DNA from 3 places in the Terrabacter sp. R4-6 genome. Region 1 is predicted to be linked to each of the others. Evidence: riboswitches for the same ligand, from Rfam matches in the RefSeq annotation. Region 1 holds a riboswitch; each other region holds the start of a gene.
What was found. A riboswitch is a leader RNA that binds a small molecule or an ion and turns the genes downstream of it on or off. The one in region 1 is predicted to bind cyclic di-AMP.

Region 1 (5,685 bases):
TCGACCGGGTGGCCCACCACGTCATCGGGATGGGTGAGCACCGCGAGCGGCTCGTCGCGCACGGTCAGCACCTCAAGCGCGGCGTCCTGCTCTACGGCCCGCCCGGCACCGGCAAGACCCACACCGTCCGCTACCTGCTCTCGGCGACGCCGGGCACGACGGCCGTGCTCCTCAGCGCCGGCTCGCTGCGCTTCATCCACGACGCCGCCAAGGTCGCCCGCGCCCACCAGCCGGCGATCGTCGTCCTCGAGGACTGCGACCTCGTCGCCGAGGACCGGTCGTTCGCCCCGATGGGGGCCTCTCCCCTGCTCTTCGAGGTGCTCGACGCCCTCGACGGCCTCGACTCCGACTCGGACGTCGCCTTCGTGCTCACGACGAACCGCGTCGAGGACCTCGAGGTCGCCCTGTCGCAGCGGCCCGGCCGGGTCGACCTGGCCGCCGAGATCCCGCTGCCCGACGCCGAGGGCCGACGCGAGCTGCTCCGCCTCTACGGCGGGCACCTCTTCGGCGCCGAGGCCATCTCGGCCGCGGCCTCGCGGGCCGAGGGCACGACGGCGTCCTTCGCCAAGGAGCTCGTGCGCCGCGCCGTCCTCGCGGCGGCCGTCGCCGACGAGCCGCCCGGGGACGACCACCTCGGCCACGCTCTCGACGAGCTCCTGTCCGACGCGCAGGCCCTGACGCGCAGCCTCCTGGGCGTCGGCGCCCCGGACGAGGACGGCGTCGCCGTCGACCCCGGTGGTATGCCGTCCGGCCGGCTGCGGTCGCGTCGCCCCGTCATGCTCCTCGGCCCGTCCACCGACGGAGGGATGACCCGCCCGGGACCACCGCCGTGAGGTGACGCAGACGAGCGGGGCCGGGGCCGCTCGCGCGACCCGGGCACACGGCATACGCCCCCGGTGGCGTGCAGGCCGCCGCTCAGCCGGCGAAGGCGCGCACCGGCTGACCCGGCACCGCGACGCGCACGCGGAAGACGGCACCGGCCTCGGGCTCGGGGTCGTCGAGGTTCTCGCGGGACGTCGTGACGTAGAGGTCGCGCAGGTCGTCGCCACCGAACGTGCACGCCGTCGTGAGGCGCGCGGGGACGATGACCTCGGCGAGCACCTCGCCCCCGGGCGAGTGGCAGCGGACGCGGCCCGCACCGTTGAGGGCGACCCAGACGTTGCCGGCGCTGTCGACCGTGAGCCCGTCCGGATGGCCGACGTCGTGGGTGACGAAGGGCCGCCGGTCGGTGAGCTCGCCGTCGACGACCGTGAAGACGTCGGTGCGACCGGTCGGGGTGTCGTCGTAGTAGGCCAGCCGGCCGTCGGGCGAGAGGTCGATGCCGTTGGAGATCGTCACGTCGGGCAGCAGGGTCGTGACCTCGCCGGTGGCGTCGACGCGGAAGAGGGTGGCGCTGCCGGGCACGCGGTCGTAGCCCATCGTCCCCGCCCAGAGGCGGCCGAGGCCGTCGACCCCGCCCTCGTTCATCCGGACGGACGGGTCGTCCCAGAGGTCGAACCACGGGGTGGGTGCGCCGTCCGGCTCGTCCGCGCGCGCCAGCCCGCGCTCGGTCGCGACCACCCATCCGCCGGGCCGGCGGGGCCGCACGAACGCTGCGACGTCGCCGACGTGCAGGCGGTCGACGGAGCCGTCGGCACGCAGGGTCAGCACGTCACCGGCGAGGAGGTCGACCCAGCGCAGACCGCCCCACGTCGGCGACCAGACAGGTCCCTCGCCGTGGTAGCAGAGGGCATCGGTGACCTGCTCGAGCTCGCCCGTGACGACCGGGCCGCGGTCGGCGGCCATCAGTCCCACCACACGCCGACGTAGTGGTGGCCCTCGGGGACGACCGGTCCGTCGACGAGCCACTCCGCGCTCGCGGCGGGGCCCCCGCTCGACTCGGTGTCGGCGTCGATCGTCATGGCGTCGACCTCCTCGGGCAGCAGCGTCGTGATGACGGCCACCCCACTGGCATACGGCCACTCGTCGTCGGGGAAGTCCTGGAACTCGAGCACGTCGAGCTCGACCCGGACGTCGTGGACCTCCGGGTGGTCGCGCAGCTCGAAGAGCACCCGGCGCACCGTGTCGAGCGGCATGTCCTCGGGACGGTTCGGCGCGATGCACCACTCGCAGTCGTTGCCCTCGAAGAACTGCTCGAGGGTGACGGCCACCTGGGCACTCGCCCCACCGCGCTCGCGGACGTAGTCGACGAAGGCGGTCTGCTTGGCGAGATCCATGACGGTTTCGGCCCCTGGGGTCGCGTTCCTGGCACTGGCGCGGTGTCGGCTACACTGACGCCGCGTGCCGCCTTGCGGACCCTTCGCGGGGCACCTCCGGGCGGCCCGTGCGAGCGTAGCTCAATGGTAGAGCGCCAGCTTCCCAAGCTGGATACGCGGGTTCGATTCCCGTCGCTCGCTCCACACGGCACGAGGGCCCCGACCGTATGCCGGTCGGGGCCCTCGTGCGTCACGGCCGTCGGGGCCGTCGGTGCGATCGATGGGGTCAGGGCATGCGGCCCGCGACCCAGCTCGTCGTCCAGATCCTCGAGAGCTGGACGCGCTGGCCGGGCTTGGGCGAGTGCCAGACCTTCCCGTAGCCGGCGTAGATGCCGACGTGGTAGGCCCGACCTCCGGACATGAAGAAGATGAGGTCGCCCTGCTGGAGGTTCGACTTGCTGATGCGGACGCTGGCGAGCCTCTGGGCGTTGGCCGTGCGGGGGACGCCGACGCCGAGACGGGTGCGGTAGGTGTAGTAGACGAGGCCGGAGCAGTCGAACGCCGACGGCCCCGCCGCGCCGTAGCGGTACGGGTCGCCCTGCTGGGCGGCCGCGACCTTGACGGCCGTCCGTCCTCGCGCGGCTCGCACGGCGGCCGAGACGTAGGCGACCGGTTTGGCCTTGATCGTGACGGGCGCGGTGCCCGCGCTGGGGGCCGCCTGGTGCGTCACCGACGATGTCGGGGCGCTACCCGTCCCGACGAGGAGGGCGGCTGCGAGAAGTGGCGTGATCGCCAGGGACTGCAAGGGAATTCGGCGTGCAAGGGTAGAAGTGGGCATGGTGGATTCCTTCCCACGCCTGTGAGGTGAGCTGTCGGGTTCGGGCGGAAGATGCCCGGCCGCTGATGCGGCTTCACCCCAAGGACCGGCTGGCCGGCCCGAAAGTGGGTCCCCCACTCCTGTCCGTTATTGCGTGGCTGCCCCACCGGTGGACAGGACTCGGCGTCCGGTGGGCCGCTCGGGGGAGACCCCGGGCGATGAGCATCCATCGACGGTGACAGACAGGTCACGAAAAGGTCGCGAAACAGCAGATTATGGCAATAGTTGACAGGTCAAATGCCGCCTCGGCGGACATTCGACACATCAGCGGAGGCTGGAGGGGCACCCCCGGGCGGCCCACTGCATACGCCCTGGGGGCCGGGCGGCCGGATATTCGGTGGACCATGGGTACGCCGTGACGCACCATGGACGCTGCTCCGTCGGAGCACGTCAGTCGTCAGCGGGGAGGCCCGCGGAGAGGTGGGTGGCCGTCATGGCCTGCTCAGCGGTCACGGTCCCGCTCCACCTCCCCCACCCCGGCTGACCGGGTCACCCGGTCCTGCCCGACTGACAGGAACAGACCGTGAAACCATTGACGGACAACGAGATCCGCGCCTCCTTCGTCAACGCCTCCCGGCGTGAGGCGAAGCAGGCCACCCTTCCCGCCGACCTCGACCTCGGCGCCCGATGGGAGTCGCTCGACTACTTCGGCTGGGTCGACCGCAGCAACCCGCAACGGGCGTATGCCGTCGTCCCCGTCGACGACGAACCCGTCGGCTTCCTCCTCCGGACCGCAGAGCGGACGCGCAAGGCGAGCGCGATGTGCGCGTGGTGCGAGGACGTCTTCGCGACGAGCGAGGTGGCGCTCTTCGTGGCCCGCCGGGCCGGGGCGTCCGGCCGCGAGGGCAACAGCCTCGGCACCCTCGTGCACGCCGACTTCAGCTGCTCGACGCACGTCCGGCGCCTGCCGAACGGCATGGAGGGCGGCCTCGACCCGCTCGCCCTCGTCGAGCGACGCGTCGAGGAGCTGCGGGCTCGGTCGTCGGCCTTCGCCCGCCGGCTGCGCGACGGCTCGTGACTGCCGGCTGATCTGGAGCGGACCTGAACAGCCCGGCGACGCGCCGCCGCACGTCCGTTTGGACGACGCACCCCGAGTCTTGCTACGGTTGGCGACGCCTCGCAGGCGTAGTTCAGTAGCAGAACAGCCTTCTTCCAGAAGGAAGACGTACGTGCAATTCGTGCCGCCTGCTCCAGTCCAGAAGGGCCCGGTCACCGCGACCGGGCCCTTCTGCTGTCCGAGCACAGGTGCCGTCCGGGCAGGCATGCCGTCCAGCCCGGACCCGCGCGCCGCGTCGGCAGCCGCTCAGCGCGGTCAGCGCTCGTTGCCGCGCCGGTAGTTGCCGGTCGCCCGGGCCAGGGCGTGCTGGACGGCGTCCTCGTCGTCGCCGTCGAGCACCCGGTCGAGCCGGCGGGCCGCGGCGCCGGCGATGACGGCGACGAGCCGTCCCCCGCGGGTCACCCGCACCTGGCCCGAGGCGGTGCGCTGCCAGCCGAAGGGGTCGTCGACGAGGCGGTGGCGGGCGTCCATGGCCCCATCCCAGCGGGTCCCGGCCCGCGGCGCACCTCGTGTGCGCCCCGCCGCCTCGGGGACGGTGGTGTGGCACTCGCACGGGCCCGGCGGCATACGCCCTCAGAGCCGCTCGTGCCGGTCGTGCCGGTCGTGCCGCTCGTGGCGCTCGTGGCGCTCGTGGCGGAACCGTGACCTCTTCCCCTTGCGATCGTTACCCGTCAGTAGCATCATGGAAGTGACCGGCCAGTAACTTGGCGCGCCCGCCGACGACAGTGCGGACGCACGACGAGCGACAGAACGCGGAGGGTCCCCGGATGGGCCACTACAAGAGCAATGTGCGTGACCTCGAGTTCAACCTCTTCGAGGTCTTCAACCGTCAGGACGTCCTCGGCACCGGCATCTACGCAGACGTCGACGTCGACGCGGCCAAGGACATCCTCCGCGAGGTCTCGCGCCTCGCCGAGCACGAGCTGGCCGACAGCCTGCTCGAGAGCGACCGCAACCCGCCCGCCTACGACCCGGTCAGCCAGTCGGTGACGATGCCCGAGTCGTTCAAGAAGTCGTTCCAGGCCTACGTCGACGGCGACTGGGGCAACCTCGACGTCCCCGCCGAGCTCGGCGGCATGGTCGTGCCGGCCTCGCTGCGCTGGTCGGTCGCCGAGATGGTCTGCGGCGCCAACCCGGCCATCCACATGTTCACGGCGAGCTACTCGTTCGCCAACCTCCTCTGGCACCTCGGCACCGACGACCAGAAGAAGCTCGCCAAGCACATCGTCGACCGCGCGTGGCACACGACGATGGTGCTCACCGAGCCCGACGCCGGCTCCGACGTCGGCGCCGGCCGCACCAAGGCCGTGCAGCAGCCCGACGGCACGTGGCACATCACCGGCGTCAAGCGCTTCATCACCTCGGCCGAGAGCGACATGGTCGACAACGTCGTCCACTTCGTCCTCGCCCGCCCCGAGGGTGCCGGCCCGGGCACGAAGGGCCTCAGCCTCTTCATCGTCCCGAAGTTCCACGTCGACCTCGAGACCGGTGAGCTCGGCGAGCGCAACGGCGCCCACGTCACCAACGTCGAGCACAAGATGGGCCTCAAGGTCTCC
Region 2 (5,685 bases), 760 kb from region 1:
CGGCGGCTCCGAGCGCGCCCCGCGGCATCGTCCTCGTGCTCCACGGCGGCGCGGCCCGGCGCAAGCCGATGCGGGTCAGCCCCACCCAGCTGTCGGTGCTGCGGATGGTGCCGATCGCGAGCCGCATCGCACGTGCCGCCAAGGGCGAGCTCGCCGTGCTGCGCCTGCTCAACTCGACGCGCGGCTGGGACGCCCACCACACGCCGGTCGACGACGTGCGCTGGGCCCTGGGGCAGGTCGCCGACCGCTTCGGCCCCGACCTTCCGGTCTGCCTCGTCGGCCACTCGCTCGGCGGACGCGCGGCGCTCCTCGCCGCCGGTGAGGATCCCGTCGTCAGCGCCGTCGCGCTCAACCCGTGGGTCTACCCCACCGAAGGGCACCTCGACCTGAGCGGGCGCCGCATCCTCGTCGTCCACGGCGACGACGACCGCGTCGCCCGACCGACGAGCTCGGCGTCCGTGGCCCGCGACCTCGCCCGCACCGCGGAGGTCGGCTACGTCACCGTCGAGGGCGGCAAGCACGCGATGCTGCGACGCCACGAGGTCTTCGACGGCCTGGCCGCCGACTTCGCCGCCGCCACCCTCCTCGGCCGTCGGCCCGAGGGCGTCGTCGGTCGGGTCCTGGCCGGCGAGGCGTGGGTCGACGTCTGAGGCCCCGAAGTGTGAGCCCCAGACGTCCGCGCGCCGTCTCCCGCACGTCTTGCTGGGAAACCATCGCTCGGCCGACGTTTTGTAGTTTTGTGACCATTTGGTCACCAAATGCGTGCTTACTTTGCAGTCGTCCCCTTTGCCGAATACAGTCGAGGCACCCCCTCCAACGACCGGTCCGGAACTAGGTGAGGACCAGGATTGGCCCCGAGATTTGCGTCAGTCGATGACTACATCGCCTCCTACCCCGAGGAGACGCGAACTCAGCTTGCGGGGGTCCGCCGCACGATCCGCGAGGTAGCCCCGCACGCCGGCGAGAAGATCAGCTACGGCATGGCGACGTTCACCGTCGACGGCAAGCCGCTCATCTACTACGCCGGCTGGAAGAACCACGTCGGCCTCTACCCCGTCCCGACGGGCGACGCGAAGTTCGAGGAGGCGATCAGCCCCTACCGGCGCGCCAAGGACACCGTGCGTTTCCCGATCAGCCGGCCGGTCCCGCTCGAGCTCGTCTCCGAGATCACCGAGCTGTGCCTCAAGCGCCGCGCCGCCGTCACCGAGGGCCACGACGCCTGAGGCGCCCTCGGACCTATCAGCCGGGGCCGGGCGCCTCCATGACGGAGAGCACGTTGCCGGCCGGGTCGGTGAACCACGCGATGAGCGGCCCGCCCCCGCGGAAGATCCCCTTGGGGTCGGTCTCCATCGGGGTACCGGCATACCGCTCGAAGACGATCCCCTTGGCCGTGAGGTCGTCGACCGCGGCCTCGATGTCGTCGACGGGGAAGTTGAGGATCGTGAACGACGCCGGCTCGTGGTCCGGCTTCGGATAGACGAGGGTCGGGCGGTCGCCACCCTCGCCCGCGAGGTGGAGCGTCAGCATGCCGTTCTCCTCGGTGACGCGCAGGCCGAGGGCGTCGGCGTAGAACGCCCGGGCCGCGGGGATGTCGTCGACGGAGAAGCCGCTGAAGGCGTGGGAGTCCTGAAGCACGGTGGGTCCTTCCATGGCCTGTGCGCGGGCGCGGTGCGCGCCCGACCCCTCCAGTGAAGACCCGTCGGGCCCGCCACGGGCCGAGCCGGCCGAAGAAAATTCGGTGGAACCCCAATCCAGCCGGCCCTCGGCGGCGAACCCCCGCCCGGAGACGGTCGACGACGACCCCCCGTCCGAAGCAGAGAAGGATGGACGGTTTGTCTCCTCGTCAAGGAGGAACACAGATGCGCACCACCACCACTCGGATCGCCGGCGCCAGCCTCGCTGCAGCCGCCGCCATGGCCCTCAGCATCGGCCCGGCCTTCGCCGCGGACGCCTGGGTCAGCGCCAACCTCAAGCCCGTCGCCGGCAACGGTGTCGACGGCAGCGGCACCGCCATGGTCGAGGTCACCGGCAACAAGATCACCGTGACGATGGCCGCCAACGGCCTGCTCCCCGACAACCCGCACGCCGCGCACATCCACTTCGGCGCCGAGGCCCGCCACGAGTGCCCGATCCTGTCCGACGACAAGAACGGCGACGGCCACCTCAACACGACCGAGGGCGGCCCGGCCTACGGCGACATCGTCGTCTCGCTGACGAAGACCGGTGACACGAGCCCGAAGTCGGGCCTCGCCATCGACCGCTTCGACACCGCGCCCGGCGGCAAGCTGACCTACCAGCGCGGCAGCATCAAGGTCTCCAGCGACGTCGCCAAGGCGATCTCGGCCGGCGAGTCCGTCGTCGTCATCCACGGCGTCGACTACAACGAGGACGGCAAGTACTCCGGCGACACGAAGAGCGACCTCGACAAGTCGCTCCCGACCGAGGCCACCGACCCGGCCCTCTGTGGCGCGCTGCGCGTCGCCCCGGCCGGCGGCATGCACACCGGTGGTGGCCTGGCCGCCGACAGCCTCAAGAGCGGCGGCCAGAACGAGGCCCTCATGCTCGTGGGCGGCGGCGCCCTGCTCGCCGCAGCCGGAACCGGCACCTTCGCCGCCCGCCGCGCCCGGTCGCGCGCCTGATCGACGGGACCACCCCCATGACCGAGCGCACCCGGCTCCACGGCGCTGACCGCCCCACCCGTCGCTTCGGCGCGGGTGTGGCGGCGGCCCTGGCGGTCACGGCCATCCTGGTCGTCGTCGGGATCGTGGCGCTCGTCATGGGCCTCCGGGGCAACCCGGGGACGCCCGGCCCGCCGCCTCCCGCGGCGGGCGGGGCCGCCTCGGCCCCAGCGCCGGCGCGCCCGTCCGGCAGTCCCACGTCGAGTCCCACGTCGAGTCCCAGGTCGAGTCCGTCGGCGTCCCCCGGTCAGGGCGGGACACCGACATCCGGCAGGACGGCCGGCGGCGACGCGAAGGGCAGCGGCATCGGTGAGTTCCTCGAGGCGTCCGAGCCGACGTCGATCGAGATCCCCTCGATCGGGGTGCGGTCGTCGCACTTCGTGCCGCTGCGCATCCAGCGCGACGGGACGATCTCCGTGCCAGGCACGGCCCAGGAGGTCGGGATCTACGACGACGGCCCCACGCCGGGCCAGCTCGGTCCGTCGGTCCTCGCCGCGCACGTCGACACCCCGTCGGGGGTGCCGGGCATCTTCTACGAGCTCGGCAAGGTCAAGGCCGGCGACGTCGTCAAGGTCTCGCGTCGGGACGGCTCGCACCTGACCTTCACCGTCGACACGGTGGCGGCCTACAAGAAGTCACAGTTCCCGACCGAGCTCGTCTACAAGGGCGACTTCACCAAGGCCGAGATCCGCCTCGTGACGTGCGGCGGTCCCACCGACAGCCGCAACGAGTACCGCGACAACGTCGTCGTCTTCGGCCACCTGTCGGGCACCACCTGAGCCGCCGCGCGGCTCCACCAGCACCGACCCGAGGTTCGCCGGGGGGGGCCTCACCGAGGGACCCCGCGGCGTACCCGTGGGGGACTTGTCGGGCACCGCCCTGCGCTGTGATCCACGTCTCATCCAGCGGAAGGTAAAGCGTTGGTATAGACGGACACACCGGACATTCAAGGGTGATCGCCGCGCGTCGTCGTTACCGTGGCGTGACATTTGCCAGTCGCCTCGTCTAGTCTTCCGGGAGTCCGGCCACCTGGTCGGGCTCTCGTGAGGTGGACCGCCTAGTCCTGTCACCGCCTGACGAGAGAGATCAAACCTTGTGACGGGAGCGGAGGAACCACACGTTTCTCCGGGCGTCCGGCGCAACGACTTCGGACGTCCTTGGGGTGAAGACCGAACCGCCACGTGACCTCGTCACGAAGCGGGGGTGGCCCGGGCACCTTTCCGCCCGAACCCGACAGCTAACTTCGTAGGCGCGGAGAGGTAACACGCGTGAACACTGAGAACATCCGCGGTCGCCATCGTGCGCCAGGCCGCCACAACCCCCTCAACGAGCTCAAGCTCCTCGCCCGCGAGTCGGCCCAGCCGGCCATGAAGGCGGGCGCCGTCGTCGCCGCCACCGGTGGACTCGTCGCCACCTTCGCCAACCCGGCCAGCGCCGACACCCTCTCGCCCGCTCAGGGTGAGGTCGCGGCTGCTGCCGGCGTCGACGCCGCGGCCCCGGCCGCTGTCGGCCCGTCCACGGCCGCCGCCCCGGTCGCGTCGACCGCGCTCTCGAAGATCGGCTACGCGCCGGCCGTGCAGAAGGCCGTCGCCCAGCGCACGGCCAAGCCGGCCAAGCCGCAGGTCATCGAGGACGTCAAGGTCAAGACCGAGCGCGCTGCCGCCAAGGCCGCCGCCGAGCGCAAGGCCGCTGCCCAGCGCGCCTCGCGCGACCTGACCCGCAAGACGCTGACGACGAGCACCTCCTCGTCGAAGTCGAGCAGCAACGGCTCCGTCCCGAGCGCCTCCTCCGGCATGCGCGCCTCGTCCAACTGGGCCACCGACGGCCAGTGCACGTGGGGCGCCCTCAACAAGTGGTACCAGTCCGAGGGCTACTACCCCGGCGGCTGGACCGGCAACGCGATGGTCTGGGACACCGGCGCCGCCAACGCGGGCTACACCGTGAGCGGCACGCCGCGCACGCGCTCCATCCTCGTCATGGAGCCCGGCGTCCACGGCTCCTCGAGCGTCGGCCACGTCGCCTGGGTGACCGCGGTCAACGGCAACGAGGTGACGATCATCGAGATGAACGCCCTCGCCGGTGCGTACAACTACAACACGCGCACGCTGACCGACGGTCCCGGCATGAAGTACATCTACGCGCCGTGACCCACCGGGTCGTCGTCACGACGACCACCGCGGAGTTCTCCGCGAGGTGAGCGCGTACGAAGGGGAGGATGCCTGCGCATCCTCCCCTTCGGCATGCCCGGGACGACGCGGCCTACCCGCACCGGCCGGCCGGGCACCCGACGCCCGCGTGGGATCGGCCACACCCCCAACCCTGGACACCCGGGAATGATCGACCGCCTGCCCTCCTTGTCGCCTAGGTAGTTGAAGGCTCCACCGATCGTCGGTGGGCGCCACCAACCCACCGACAGTCCCCTAGACGTGAGGAGCAGGCCTGTGTCGACGGCCTTCGAGAGCATCCGCATCGGCCGCTGGGACCTCCCCCAGCGTTTCGTCATGGCACCGCTGACGCGCAACCGCGCGGGCGAGGGCCAGGCGCCGACCGAGCTCAACGCCGAGTACTACGGCCAGCGCGCGAGCGCCGGCCTCATCATCACCGAGGGCACCCAGCCGAGCGCCGTCGGCCAGGGCTACCTGGACACCCCCGGCATCCACTCGGACGAGCAGGTCGCCGGCTGGCGCCTCGTCGCCGACGCCGTCCACGCGGGTGGCGGCCACGTCGTCGTCCAGCTCATGCACGCCGGCCGCATCGCCCACCCCGACAACAAGGGCGGGCTCGAGAGCGTGGCGCCGAGCGCCATCGCCGCGCCCGGCGAGATCGTGACCCCGAAGGGTCAGCAGGCGTATGCCGTCCCGCGGGCCCTGACGACCGACGAGATCCCCGCGCTCGTGGCGGAGTTCGCGCACGCCGCGCGCCAGGCCGTCGCGGCCGGGCTGGACGGTGTCGAGGTCCACGCCGCGAACGGCTACCTGCCGCACCAGTTCCTCGCGCCGTCGAGCAA
Region 3 (5,685 bases), 490 kb from region 1:
GCCGTCCGCCCGGCTCCCGGGTCGGCCGCACCGTGGGTGCGGGCGCGGTCAGACCGTGTGGGTGGCGACGCCGCGCAGCAGGGCGAGGTAGTCCTCGACCGGGTGCGCTCCGCTCACGGCGGCATACCCGTTGGCGACGACGAACGGCGTCGACGTGACGCCCATCGAGCGTGCCTCCTGCTCGTCGGTCCGCACCTGCTCGGCGTACTCGTCGGAGGCGAGGACCGCCGACACCCGTCGCTCGTCGAGCCCGCACTCGCCGGCGAGGCGCTGCAGCACCGCGCGGTCGTCGATGGCGAGGCCCTCGACGAAGTGGGCGGAGTGGAAGCGCTCGACCGCCGCGGAGCGCAGCGCGGGGCCGCCCATCTCGCCCGCGAGGGCACAGAGCCGGTGGGCGTCGAAGGTGTTGGCGCGCACGGCGCGGTCCCAGTCGAAGACGAGGTCGTCGGCCACGGCCACCTCGCTGGCCTTGGCGTTCATCAGCCGACCGGCACCCGCGTCGCCGCCGTGGCGCACCGACAGGTGCTCGCTGACGGGCACCGACCCGCCCGCCGGGACGTCGGGGTCGAGCTCGAAGGAGCGCAGGTGCACGGTGACGTCGTGGGGACGCTCGAACGCGGCGACGGCGGCCTCGACGCGGCGCTTCGCGACCCAGGAGTAGGGACAGACCAGGTCGCTCCAGATGTCGAGCTCGATGAGGGTCGTGGACTCGGCGGCTGAGTGGTCGGTCATCGACTCAGTCAACCACGGACGCTCGCGTCGCCGGGAAGCCGACGAGCCCCCACCGGGATCCGGTGGGGGCTCGTCGTGAGGCGTGAGAGGTGACCGCTCAGATGCGGCCGTACATCGACGGCGTCGTCCAGATGGAGTGGTTGCCGATGACGGTGCCGGGGCGCTGGGCGTCGATCATGCGGCCCGGGCTGACGTAGATGCCCACGTGGTAGATCGGCGAGCCGAAGAAGACGAGGTCGCCGGGGCGCGGGTTGCTGACCGGCGTCGAGGCCGCGGCCTGCGCGGACGCGGTGCGCGGGATCGAGATGCCGGCCTGGCGGTAGACGTAGGAGGTGAAGCCCGAGCAGTCGAAGCCGGAGGGCGTCGTGCCGCCGTAGACGTAGGGCACACCGAAGAAGGACTGCGCGATGCCGACGATGCCGGTGGCGCTGGGGTTGGGCGCCACGTTGAGGGCGGCGCGCGTGGTCGAGCCGGAGCGCGACGCGCGCTCCTGCGCGGCCTCACGCTCGGCAGCGGCCTTCTCGGCGGCCTTCTTCGCGGCGCGCTCGGTCTTGACCTTGACGTCCTCGATGACGACGGGCTTGACCTTGGCCTGCTTGAGGGCGGGCTTGGCGTAGCCGATCGCCGACAGGGCGTTGCCGGCCTTGAGCGTGCCGGCGGCGGGGCCGACGGCCGCGGGACCCGCGACGGCGCTGCTCGAACCGTCAGCGGCGTTCGCCGTGCCGGCGAACGAGGCGACGAGGCCACCGGAGGCCGCGACGATGGCCGCACCCTTCACGGCGGGCTGGGCCGACTCCTTGGCGATCGTCTTGAGCTCCGAGATCGCGTTGAAGCGACCGGGGGCGCGGTGGCGCCCGGGAACGTTCTGAGCCACGTTTGACCTCTCGACGCCTACGAGGTGAGCTGTCGGGTTCGGGCTGGAGGTACTGCCCGGCCTTCGCTCGGACCGTGATCGGTCCACGGAGGGCTTCACCCCGAGGGCGTCTCTCGACGCCCGGAGAAAGTGGTTCCCCCGCTCCTGCCATGCGGTTCGTACTGAGCCTCAGGTCGATGGCAGGACTAGGCGGTCCGACCCGGGGCACTCACTCGACGGGGAGAGCAAGTTCGCCCACCGTACCCAAGTACCTGTGCCTTGTCACCTTCGAGTTCCCGGAAGTCAAAGAATTTTCAGCGACCTCGGATCCGGGCCGGACGAGGTGTGGCAAGGCATGCCAAAACGACCCCGCAGACGGGGGCAAACCCTGCCGGATACGGCGTGTTCAGGCGGCCTGGCAGAAGACGTGGACGGCCACGTCGTCGGGCAGCGACACACCGGTGGAGGGCTCGCTGCCCTCGCGGACGGCCAGGACCCGACCGCCGTCACGGACGACCTCGACGCGGGCGCCCGGCACGACGCCGGCGCTCGTCAGCAGCGCGAGCGCCTCGGGGTCGACCTGGACGGGCTCGCCGATGCGCCGGATCGTCACGACGGTCGGAGCGGCTCCCACGGCGGCGGTCAGGGTGCTGAGGCCGGTGAGGAAGTCCTCGTCCTGGCGCACCCCGAGCTCCTCGAGACCGGGGATCGGGTTGCCGTACGGCGACTCGAGGCCCTCCCCGATGAGGCCGAGGATCTTGCGCTCGACCTTCTCGGACATGACGTGCTCCCACCGGCAGGCCTCGTCGTGGGCGTACTCCCACTCGAGGCCGATGACGTCGACGAGCAGCCGCTCGGCGAGCCGGTGCTTGCGCATGACGCGGGTGGCGAGGAGCCGGCCGTGGTCGGACAGCTCGAGGTGGCGGTCGCCCGAGACGGCGACGAGACCGTCGCGCTCCATGCGGGCGACGGTCTGCGACACGGTGGGGCCCGAGTGGCCGAGACGCTCGGCGATGCGCGCGCGGAGGGGCACGATGCCCTCCTCCTCGAGCTCGAAGATGGTGCGCAGGTACATCTCGGTGGTGTCGATCAGGTCCGTCACGGTCATACCTTCTCAGAATCGGAGAGCGGTCAGGGACCGCCCGTCGCCGGGCCCGGCGTCCGGCGCGTCCTCGCGCCCCGGGTCGGGTCGTGCCGCGGCACCCAGACGCGCAGCCAGCCCGCGCCGACCACGGCCCCGATGCCCAGCACGACGGCGGAGGCGCCGAGCGACATGATGGCGCTCAGCCCTGACAACGCCAGCGGGCCCGCCGCCCTTCCCACGTCGGCGCAGAGGCGCCAGCCGCCGAGGAACTGCGCCCGCCCGTCCGCGGGTGAGGCGTCGGCGCCGAGGGTCATGATGAGCCCCGCCCCCAGGCCGTTGCCGAGCCCGAGCACCGTCGCCGCGGCCGTCACGGCCACGAGGCTCGTGGCGAGCGGGAGCAGCATCATGCCGAGGCCGAGCACGAGCATGCTGGGCACGGCGGCCGCGACGCGGCCGTAGCGGTCCATGAGCCAGCCCGACGGGTAGAAGAGCGCCATGTCGAGCGCCCCGGCGACGCCGAAGACGAGCGACGTCTGCGCCGGGGAGAAGCCGACCGACTCGGCCCAGAGCGGCACGAGGGCCTCGCGGATGGCACGCGCACCGGCCACGCACATGGCCCCGGTGCCGAGCGTCAGCAGGACGTGCCGGTGCTGCAGGAGCACCGACGCCACACTGCGCGGCGGGCCGCCGCCCGCGACCCGGTGCGCCGAACGGGTGATGTCCGGCGCGAGGAGGACGAGGACGAACGCCGCGATGCTCGCGACGCCGCCGACGGCGTACGCCGCCTCGGTGCCCCACCTGACGATGACGAGCGATCCGATGAACGGCCCGACGAAGTAGCCGATGCGGTGCACGCCACCGAGCGTCGACAGGGCCCGCGCCCGCATCGCCACAGGAACGGCCTCGGTGAGGTACGCCTGCCGCGCCAGGCCGAAGAGCGAGCCGGCGAGCCCGATGACGAGCACGCCGACGAAGAGCATGACGAGACCGCCGGCCAGGGCCGCCACGAGCATGCCGGCGGCCTCGATCAGGGCCGCGACGAGCAGCGCCCGGCGCTCACCGATGCGGGCCGCGAGGGCACCCGACGGCAGGTCGCCGAGGAGCTGGCCCACGCCCAGCATCGCGACGAGCAGAGCCGCGACGCCGACCGAGGCGCCGAGCTCCCGTGCCGACACGGCGATGATCGGGGACACCGCGCCGGCGCCCGTCGAGCCCAGGAGCGTGGGCCCGTAGGCCGACAGGGCGATGGCGCGCAGGCTGCCGCTGCGTCCCTCCGCACCGTCTCCCCGAATCTCGGTCACGCCACAGGACCCTAACGATCGGGTTACTCGGGTGGCCGGGGCGCCCAGCCGACGAAAGCATTGGCCCGTGGCCAGGACTCAGAGGACGAGCAGACCGAGGGCGGTGGAGGCGGCGTTGGCGGCGACGACCGCCAGGGCCACCGTCACCGCGTCCTCGCGTCCCCTCACCCGCCACCACGCCACGAGGAGCACCGTCTCCACGGCGGCGACGACGACCTCCGCGCCCGCGAGCTGCCACGGCGACCCGAAGCCGGTCGACACGGCATACAGCACGGGGTGCGTCACGACGTTGACGCCGACCGCCCCGACGAGCGCGCGACCCCACCCGGCCCAGCCCGCCGCCCGCGCGAACGCGACGAGCACCGGCACCTCGACGGCGAGCGTCAGCGCGAGGGCGGCCATAGCAGCGGGGCTCACCTCGTGACCGCCACGCCGCGACCGGGCGGCCTCGTCTCCGACGCGCCGGACCCGGCCGTCACCGTGCAGCGCTCGCGCACCATCACGCTCCTCGCGCTGGCGGCCGTCGGCGGCTCGCTCGGGATGGCCCTCGGGGCGCCCATCGCGACCGCCGTCATCGGCCTCATCCTCTTCGGCATCCTGCACAACCTCCTCGAGATCCGCTACGTCGCGGGCCGCTTCGCGGGCCTCCTCGGGCGGCCCTTCCTCGAGCTGCTCGTCGCGCTCGTCACCGGCATCGTCGTCTGCCGGCTGCTCGCCGGTGTCATCGGTCGACCGGCCCAGCTCGCCGAGATCGTGCTCGGCTACGTCATCCTCGCGGCCGCCGCCCGCCACGGGCTCGACGGCCGGCGACGCGTCGCGGCGTGGGTGGTCATCGGCGTCGCGGCGGCCGTCTCGCTGACCTTCCCGACGTACCACTTCGTCGTCCTGACGCACCTGCACAACGTCGTGCCGCTCTTCTTCCTCTGGGAGTGGTCGCGCCGGATCACCTCGCGTCGCGGACGGCAGGCGTTCCGGGCCGTGCAGCTGCTGTGGGTCCTCGTGATCCCGACGGTGGTCCTGCTGGGCTTCCTCGACGGGTCGCTCAGCGCCGACCCCGGCATCGTGCGCAGCGTCGTCGGCGACGGCCAGACGGTGCTCGCGGCGAGCGCCCCGCCGAGCGCCTCGGCGACGGTCCTCGGGATGCGCTTCCTCACCGTCTTCGCCTTCATGCAGACGATGCACTACGTCGTCTGGGTGGCCCTGCTGCCCCGGGTCGCCCCGGACGCCTCCGCAGCCTTCGAGGCGCGCGTGCCGTGGGTGACGGGTCCGCGGCTCTGGGCCGCCGGCTTCGTCGCGGCAGCACTCTTCGCCGTCCTCTTCGGTCTCGACTTCGCCCAGGGCAAGGCGTTGTATGCCGCCCTGGCGAGCTACCACGCCTACCTCGAGCTGCCCGTGCTGCTGGCCCTGCTCGTCGGGGCGCGGAGCCTGTCCGCGCCGTCCGGAGCGGCCGACCGCCACGACGCGGCAGGGTCAGGGACGCCGCCCACCCCGCCGACCACGCCCACCCCGTCGACGCCCACCGCGCCGACGCCGCTGCCGCCGGCCGGCGGAGGGTCCCGCGGTGCCGAGCTGAGTGCCGAACTGAGGCCCGAGGCCACCGCCGCGGTCGCCCCGGACGCCGAGGTGGGGTCGTGACGACGGGCTGGCGGACGGTCGGGCTCGTGGCCCTGCCGACGGACGCCGCGGCCCCGCCGGACGCTGCGTGGGGTCCGATG

Region 2: linked by a shared signal. The riboswitch ahead of ACSSS0_RS10000 (CHAP domain-containing protein) and the one ahead of ACSSS0_RS13510 (C40 family peptidase) in region 1 are both predicted to bind cyclic di-AMP.
Region 3: linked by a shared signal. The riboswitch ahead of ACSSS0_RS15825 (C40 family peptidase) and the one ahead of ACSSS0_RS13510 (C40 family peptidase) in region 1 are both predicted to bind cyclic di-AMP.

Annotation. Positions count from the first base shown of each region.
Region 1 covers NZ_CP197224.1:2,885,443-2,891,127, reverse strand. Annotated here, with positions in the region: gene ACSSS0_RS13530 (AAA family ATPase) at 1-833, shown strand, start outside; gene ACSSS0_RS13525 (SMP-30/gluconolactonase/LRE family protein) at 916-1,785, opposite strand; gene ACSSS0_RS13520 (hypothetical protein) at 1,785-2,216, opposite strand; tRNA gene ACSSS0_RS13515 (tRNA-Gly) at 2,326-2,399, shown strand; gene ACSSS0_RS13510 (C40 family peptidase) at 2,482-2,925, opposite strand; cyclic di-AMP (ydaO/yuaA leader) riboswitch at 3,035-3,177, opposite strand; gene ACSSS0_RS13505 (FBP domain-containing protein) at 3,596-4,090, shown strand; tRNA gene ACSSS0_RS13500 (tRNA-Gly) at 4,192-4,265, shown strand; gene ACSSS0_RS13495 (hypothetical protein) at 4,385-4,600, opposite strand; gene ACSSS0_RS13490 (acyl-CoA dehydrogenase) at 4,897-5,685, shown strand, end outside.
Region 2 covers NZ_CP197224.1:2,123,859-2,129,543, forward strand. Annotated here, with positions in the region: gene ACSSS0_RS09975 (alpha/beta hydrolase) at 1-650, shown strand, start outside; gene ACSSS0_RS09980 (iron chaperone) at 849-1,223, shown strand; gene ACSSS0_RS09985 (VOC family protein) at 1,240-1,635, opposite strand; gene ACSSS0_RS09990 (hypothetical protein) at 1,860-2,639, shown strand; gene ACSSS0_RS09995 (sortase domain-containing protein) at 2,657-3,457, shown strand; cyclic di-AMP (ydaO/yuaA leader) riboswitch at 3,753-3,942, shown strand; gene ACSSS0_RS10000 (CHAP domain-containing protein) at 3,947-4,825, shown strand; gene ACSSS0_RS10005 (alkene reductase) at 5,120-5,685, shown strand, end outside.
Region 3 covers NZ_CP197224.1:3,375,323-3,381,007, reverse strand. Annotated here, with positions in the region: gene ACSSS0_RS15830 (DsbA family oxidoreductase) at 49-732, opposite strand; gene ACSSS0_RS15825 (C40 family peptidase) at 830-1,606, opposite strand; cyclic di-AMP (ydaO/yuaA leader) riboswitch at 1,609-1,784, opposite strand; gene ACSSS0_RS15820 (iron-dependent transcriptional repressor DtxR) at 1,992-2,687, opposite strand; gene ACSSS0_RS15815 (MFS transporter) at 2,717-3,970, opposite strand; gene ACSSS0_RS15810 (hypothetical protein) at 4,049-4,387, opposite strand; gene ACSSS0_RS15805 (hypothetical protein) at 4,391-5,605, shown strand; gene ACSSS0_RS15800 (hypothetical protein) at 5,602-5,685, shown strand, end outside.